One region of the Streptomyces sp. RKAG293 genome, then DNA from elsewhere that is predicted to be linked to it. Evidence: predicted binding sites of a transcription regulator. Region 1 holds the regulator's gene; the other holds the start of a gene.
What was found. The regulator HspR, encoded in region 1, represses chaperone genes until heat shock. The targets are predictions, from matches to a motif close to TTGAGNNNNNNNNNCTCAA.
Positions count from the first base shown of each region.

Region 2: lon (endopeptidase La) is a predicted target of HspR. The motif match lies at 1,753-1,771, and genes of this name have one in related genera.

Region 1 covers NZ_JAJOZB010000001.1:4,907,451-4,910,857, forward strand. The annotation lists gene dnaJ (molecular chaperone DnaJ) at 7-1,206, shown strand; gene LNW72_RS21845 (heat shock protein transcriptional repressor HspR) at 1,208-1,660, shown strand; gene LNW72_RS21850 (FBP domain-containing protein) at 1,789-2,310, shown strand; gene LNW72_RS21855 (hypothetical protein) at 2,353-3,201, opposite strand; gene LNW72_RS21860 (ATP-binding protein) at 3,256-3,407, opposite strand, start outside.
Region 2 covers NZ_JAJOZB010000001.1:5,941,785-5,945,191, reverse strand. The annotation lists gene lon (endopeptidase La) at 1-1,730, opposite strand, end outside; gene LNW72_RS26670 (response regulator transcription factor) at 1,933-2,649, shown strand; gene LNW72_RS26665 (ATP-binding protein) at 2,646-3,407, shown strand, end outside.

The DNA.
Region 1 (3,407 bases):
GCGAGGATGAGCATCAGCAGGGACTTGTACGAGAAGGACCTCTACAAGGTTCTCGGCGTCCCGAAGGACGCGACCGAGGCGGAGATCAAGAAGGCGTACCGGAAACTCGCCCGCGAGTTCCACCCGGACGCCAACAAGGGCGACGCCAAGGCCGAGGAGCGCTTCAAGGAGATCTCCGAGGCCAACGACGTCCTGTCCGACGCCAAGCGCCGCAAGGAGTACGACGACGGCCGCGCGCTGTTCGGCAACGGCGGACTGCGCAGCGGTCCCGGCGGTGCCGGCGGCCAGGGCGGCTTCGGCTTCGACCTGGGCGACCTCTTCGGAGGAGCTCAGGGCGGCGGCACGCAGACCGGCCAGGCCGGCGGGTTCGGCGGCGGTCTCGGCGATGTCTTCGGCGGCCTGTTCAACCGGGGCGCCGGCGGCACCGGCACCCGCGTCCAGCCGCGCCGCGGCCAGGACATCGAGTCCGAGGTGACGCTCAGCTTCACCGAGGCGGTGGACGGGGCCACGGTCCCGCTCCGGATGTCCAGCCAGGCCCCCTGCAAGGTCTGCTCCGGCACCGGCGACAAGAACGGCACCCCCCGGGTCTGCCCGACCTGCGTCGGCACCGGCCAGGTGTCGCGCGGCGGCGGTGGCGGCTTCTCGCTCACCGACCCGTGTGTGGACTGCAAGGGCCGCGGCCTCATCGCCCAGGACCCCTGCGACGTCTGCAAGGGCAGCGGGCGCGCCCGCAGCTCCCGCACCATGCAGGTCAGGATCCCCGCGGGTGTCACCGACAACCAGCGGATCCGGCTGCGCGGCAAGGGCGCACCGGGCGAGCGCGGCGGCCCGGCCGGCGATCTGTACGTCGTCGTCCATGTCGCCAAGCACCCCGTGTTCGGGCGCAAGGACGACAACCTCACCGTCACCGTGCCGGTCTCCTACCCGGAGGCCACGCTCGGCGGCGAGATCAAGGTACCGACGCTCGGCGGTCCGCCGGTCACCCTGAAGCTGCCCCCGGGCACGCCCAACGGGCGTACTCTGCGGGCCCGCGGCAAGGGCGCGCTCCGCAAGGACGGCAGCCGTGGTGACCTGCTGGTCACCGTGGAGGTCGCGGTACCGGAGAAGACCGAGGGCAAGGCGCTCGACGCGCTGGAGTCCTACCGGGAGGCCACGGCGGAGTTCGACCCGCGGGCGGAACTCTTCAAGGCCGCGAAGGGAGCATGACATGGACGGCATGCGGGGCGGTCGGATGCGTCACCCGTACCAGCTGACCGAGGAGTCGCCGGTCTACGTCATCTCGGTGGCGGCCCAGCTCTCCGGGCTGCACCCGCAGACGTTGCGCCAGTACGACCGGCTCGGCCTGGTCTCCCCGGACCGCACCGCCGGCCGTGGCCGCCGTTACTCGGCCCGCGACATCGAGCTGCTCCGCGAGGTGCAGCGGCTGTCGCAGGACGAGGGCATCAACCTCGCCGGCATCAAGCGCATCATCGAGCTGGAGAACCAGGTGACCGCGCTCCAGGCGCGCATCGCCGAGCTCGCGGCGGCCGCCGAAGGCATGTCGGCCGCCATCCAGCAGCGTGAGGCCGCCGTGCATGCCTCCTACCGCCGCGACCTCGTCCCGTACCAGGAGAAGCAGACGACCGCGCTGGTCGTCTGGCGTCCCAAGCGGAACGATTAGTCGCTCTTGTGTACGACGAAGCCCGGCACCCTCCTGAGGGTGCCGGGCTTCGCCGTGTCACGGGCCGGGGCCGGGCCCCCGAATATCCGGACGACATGTCCGGACCCGGCTGTTAGCGTCGAACCACTATGGAACCGCTCGTCGAACAGCAGATCCGTGCCTCCTTCGTGAACTGTTCCAAGGGAGAAGCACGCCGCCTCAACCTGCCCCGGGACTTCGCCGACCTGCCCTGGGCGGATCTCGACTTCCTCGGCTGGCGCGACCCCGGAGCCCCGGACCGCGGCTACCTGGTGGCGCCAGGGGAGAACGGGCTCACCGGTATCGCACTGCGCAGCTCGGGCGGAGCGCGTCGCAACATGCTGCGCACCAGCCTCTGCTCGCTGTGCGTCACCAACCACGCGAGTGGCGGCGTCGACCTACTCGTCGCCCCGAAGGCCGGCCCCGCGGGCCGGAACGGCAACACGATCGGCACGTACATCTGCGCCGATCTGGCCTGTTCGCTGTATGTGCGGGGAAAGAAGAAGGTCGCGACGGCCCAGCGGTTCGAAGAGACCCTCACCCTGGACGAGCAGATCGCCCGGACGGTGCGGAACGTGGACGTGTTCCTGGCCAAGGTCACCGCCGACACGGATGCCGGCGCCACGCTCTAGCCGGGCGGTCACCGCAGCGGGAAGTGGCGGCGGTGGCGGCGGTCACAGCCTGCTGGGGAGCGTGAGCAGCCACACGATGAGTGGTGTGACGAGCAGGACACCCCAGGCGCCGGCGAGGAAGAACCCCAGCGCGATTTCCGACAGCCATTTGATCCGGGTCGGAACGACCACGCGACGGGGATCGCGGGGGTCGTAGCGGATCTCGCCTCTCCGGGCAGCGGTGTTCGACTGATGCTCGCGTGCGTCACCGTCGAGAGTCCGAAAGCGATGCGTGTAGTCGGGGGCGTCGTCCTCGGCGGTGTCACTGCGGGTGGACTCCGCACGGGCCGTTACGCCACGCCACCCGACGATCAGGTGGGTGCGGAACTCGGACAGGTCCGCCCAGAAGCCCAGAAGTGCGAGCCCGGGCAGCGACATGGCCCATGCCTCGAGTCCCGAAGTGCGAGGCCCGACCGGGATCAGCAGCATGATCGGTGCCCCGAGCACGACGTAGGCCAGCGCGCACCGCTGCCACGGCGGACCGTGCCGCACCACGTGTGCGATCCGACTGCCGGCTGCGTGGACCGCCCGCCGCAGCCGGGACGGCGTGGTGTCCTCGCGGACCTCCGGCTGCCGTTCGGTTTCGTCCTCGACGATGGCGTCGATGTCCGCGGCGAGAGCGGCCAGTACTTCTGGATTCCTGTGCCGCAGTGTCAGGGGGGTCGGCCCCTTCGCATCGGACAGCAGCAGGCTCAACCCCTTTTCGTGGCGGCGGACCTCCCGTACCCGTGCTCCCGGAACGACGGTGGTGGTACGGCCGCGCCGCCAGTGCACCGCGCCCTTCTCGACCCACACCCGGTTCCGGCCGTCCACGACCACGACGCCGGTCCCCACTGGCTTCTGCTCCCCCATACGGCACACGGTAGGCCCACCGGGTGGCAGCGGCTGGGCCTTCGTGCCTGCCGGTCAACCCAGTTCGAACCAGACGCCCTTCCCGGGCCCCGGCCCGTGCCGACACACCCCCCACGCCGTCGCACACGCACTCAGCAGCGGCAGCCCGCGCCCGTGCTCCGCCTCGCCCCCGGGCCGGTCGTGCGGCTGCGGCAGCCCCGGCGCGT
Region 2 (3,407 bases), 1.0 Mb from region 1:
TGCTCGCCCAGTTCGTGCCGGGCCGCGATCTTCCGCAGGATGCGGGCGATCGACCGTTCCAGGGTGCGCACGCCCGCCTCGCGGGTGTACTCCCCGGCGAGCTTGCGCAGCGCCGAGTCGTCGAGCGACACCTCGTCGGTGACGAGTCCGGCCCGCTCCAGCTGGCGCGGGAGCAGGTGGTCACGGGCGATGGTGACCTTCTCGTCCTCGGTGTAGCCGTCCAGCCTGACCAGTTCCATCCGGTCGAGCAGCGGCTCGGGGATCGAGTCCAGGACGTTGGCGGTGGCCAGGAAGACCACGTCGCTCAGGTCCAGTTCGACCTCCAGGTAGTGGTCCCGGAAGGTGTGGTTCTGCGCCGGGTCCAGGACCTCCAGCAGTGCCGCCGCCGGGTCGCCCCGGTAGTCGGAGCCGACCTTGTCGATCTCGTCGAGCAGCACCACCGGGTTCATCGACCCGGCCTCCTTGATGGCCCGGACGATCCGGCCGGGCAGCGCGCCGACGTAGGTGCGCCGGTGGCCGCGGATCTCCGCCTCGTCCCGGACGCCGCCGAGCGAGACCCGGACGAACTTCCGTCCCATCGCCTTCGCGACGGACTCGCCGAGCGAGGTCTTGCCGACCCCGGGAGGGCCGACGAGCGCCAGCACGGCGCCGCCGCGACGGCCGCCCACGACGCCCAGACCACGGTCCGAGCGGCGCTTGCGCACCGCCAGGTACTCGGTGATGCGCTCCTTGACGTCATCGAGGCCCGCGTGGTCCGCGTCGAGCACCGAGCGGGCGCCCGGGATGTCGTACACGTCGTCGGTGGTGGTGTTCCACGGCAGTTCGAGCACCGTGTCCAGCCAGGTGCGGATCCAGCTGCCCTCGGGCGAGGCGTCGGAGGAGCGCTCCAGCTTCTCGACCTCCTTGAGCGCGGCCTCGCGGACCTTCTCCGGCAGATCGGCGGCCTCGACGCGGGCCCGGTAGTCACCGGCCTCGTCCTCCGGCTCACCGTTCAGCTCGGACAGCTCCTTGCGGACCGCGTCCAGCTGCTGGCGGAGCAGGAACTCGCGCTGCGCCTTCTCCATCCCCTCCTGCACGTCCTTGCGGATGGTGTCGGCGACGTCCTGCTCCGCGAGGTGGTCGCGCAGCGTGGCGACGGCGATCCGCAGCCGCTCCACGGGGTCGCTGGTCTCCAGCAGCAGCACCCGCTGCTCGGTCGTCAGGAACGAGGAGTAGCCGGAGTTGTCCGCGAGCTGCGAGACGTCCTCGATCTGCTGCACCCGGTCCACGACCTGCCAGGCACCGCGCTTGCGCAGCCAGCTGGTGGCCAGTGCCTTGTACTCCTTGACGAGCTCGGCGACCGCGCCGGGCGCCTCGGTGACCGGCGGCTCCTCGACCTCGGTCGCCTCCACCCACAGCGCGGCGCCGGGCCCGGTGGTGCCGGCCCCGATCCGCACCCTGGTCACCCCGCGGATGACCGCGCCCGGGTCCCCGTCGGGCAGCCGGCCGACCTGCTCGATCCAGCCGAGCGTGCCGACCGCGGCGTACGTGCCGTCGATCCGTGGAACAAGCAGCACCTGCGGCTTGCTCTTACCTCCTGAGACGTGCGCGGCCTGCGCGGCTTCCACGGCCGCGCGCACCTCGGTGTCGGTCAGGTCCAGCGGCACCACCATGCCGGGCAGCACCACAGCGTCGTCCAGTGGCAGCACGGGCAGGGTGAGCGGTCCGGACGATGCGGTTACAGCAGCCATGATCTCTCCCTAAGCAAGCAAGTTGAGCTATGTGGACTCAATGCATCTGATGGCCCTGGTGTTCCCCAACGGATGTTCGCTCTGAGCGATCACGTTCGTGACGCCCGGAAAGGGCGCCGAGTGCCCTTTTTGGGCCACGTAGCCGAGCGCCTTGACCGCCCCGTACGCTGCATGCCAACCGGGACGACCTTGTGGGGCGGCAATGGACAGCACACAGACGACACCAGGCGCACAGCGCCGGGTGCTGGTGGTGGAGGACGATCCGACGATCGCCGACGCCATCGCGGCCAGGCTGCGCGCCGAGGGGTTCCAGGTACGCACGGCGGGCGACGGACCCACCGCGGTGGAGACCGCGATCGCCTGGCAGCCCGATCTGCTGGTGCTCGACGTCATGCTGCCGGGCTACGACGGCCTGGAGGTCTGCCGCCGGGTCCAGGCACAGCGGCCGGTGCCGGTGCTGATGCTGACCGCGCGCGACGACGAGACCGACATGCTCGTCGGCCTCGGGGTCGGCGCGGACGACTACATGACCAAGCCGTTCTCCATGCGCGAGCTGGCCGCCCGGGTGCACGTGCTGCTGCGCCGCGTGGAGCGCGCGAACATAGCCGCGCACAGCCCGCGCGGCGGCAGTCTGCTCCTGGGCGACCTGGAGATCGACAACTCCCAGAGACGGGTCCGGGTGCGCGGCACGGATGTGCACCTGACCCCGACCGAATTCGACCTGCTGGTGTGCCTGGCCCAGCAGCCGCGCGCCGTCCTCTCCCGTGAGCAGCTGCTCGCCGAGGTCTGGGACTGGGCCGACGCGTCCGGCACCCGCACCGTCGACAGCCATGTGAAGGCGCTCCGCCGCAAGATCGGCGCCGAGCGGATCCGTACGGTGCACGGCGTCGGCTACGCGCTGGAGACCCCGGCCCCATGAGGCTGTGGGCGCGCCTGTGGGCGGCGCTGAGGCCCTACGACCCGCTGCGGTCCATCAAGGCGGCCCTGCAGCTGCTGGTCGTCGTCTCGGTGCTGATCACGACACTGCTGGTGATCGTCGCGATCCACTCCGCCACCGAGCTGCGGGTGATCACGATCTTCTCGATCATCGCCTGTCTGCTGATCACCCAGTTCGTGGCGCACGGCCTGACGGCGCCGCTGCGGGAGATGACCGCGGTCGCGCGGGCCATGGCCCAGGGCGACTACAGCCGCCGGGTGGCGCGGGTACGGCGCGACGAGGTCGGTGAGCTGGCGGAGACGTTCAACCGCATGGCGGCCGATCTGGAGGCCGTCGACCAGCACCGCAAGGAACTGGTGGCGAATGTCTCACATGAGCTCCGGACGCCCATCGCGGCCCTGCGGGCGGTCCTGGAGAACGTCGTCGACGGGGTGTCCGAGGCCGATCCCGAGACGATGCGGACCGCGCTGCAGCAGACCGAGCGGCTGGGCAAGCTGGTCAGCCAGCTGCTGGACCTGTCGCGGCTGGACAGCGGCGCGGTGCACCTGGACGCCAAGCCCTTCGAGGTCTGGCCCTATCTGTCGGCCGTGCTGAAGACGGCCAGCCTGGGCATGGAGGGCGCCGCCCGCGCCGGCCAGCGCAGCCGCCCCCGCGCCGACGTGCATCTGCACCTGGACGTCTCACCGCCGGAGCTGACCGCGTACGCCGACGCCGAACGGCTGCACCAGGTGGTGGCCAAC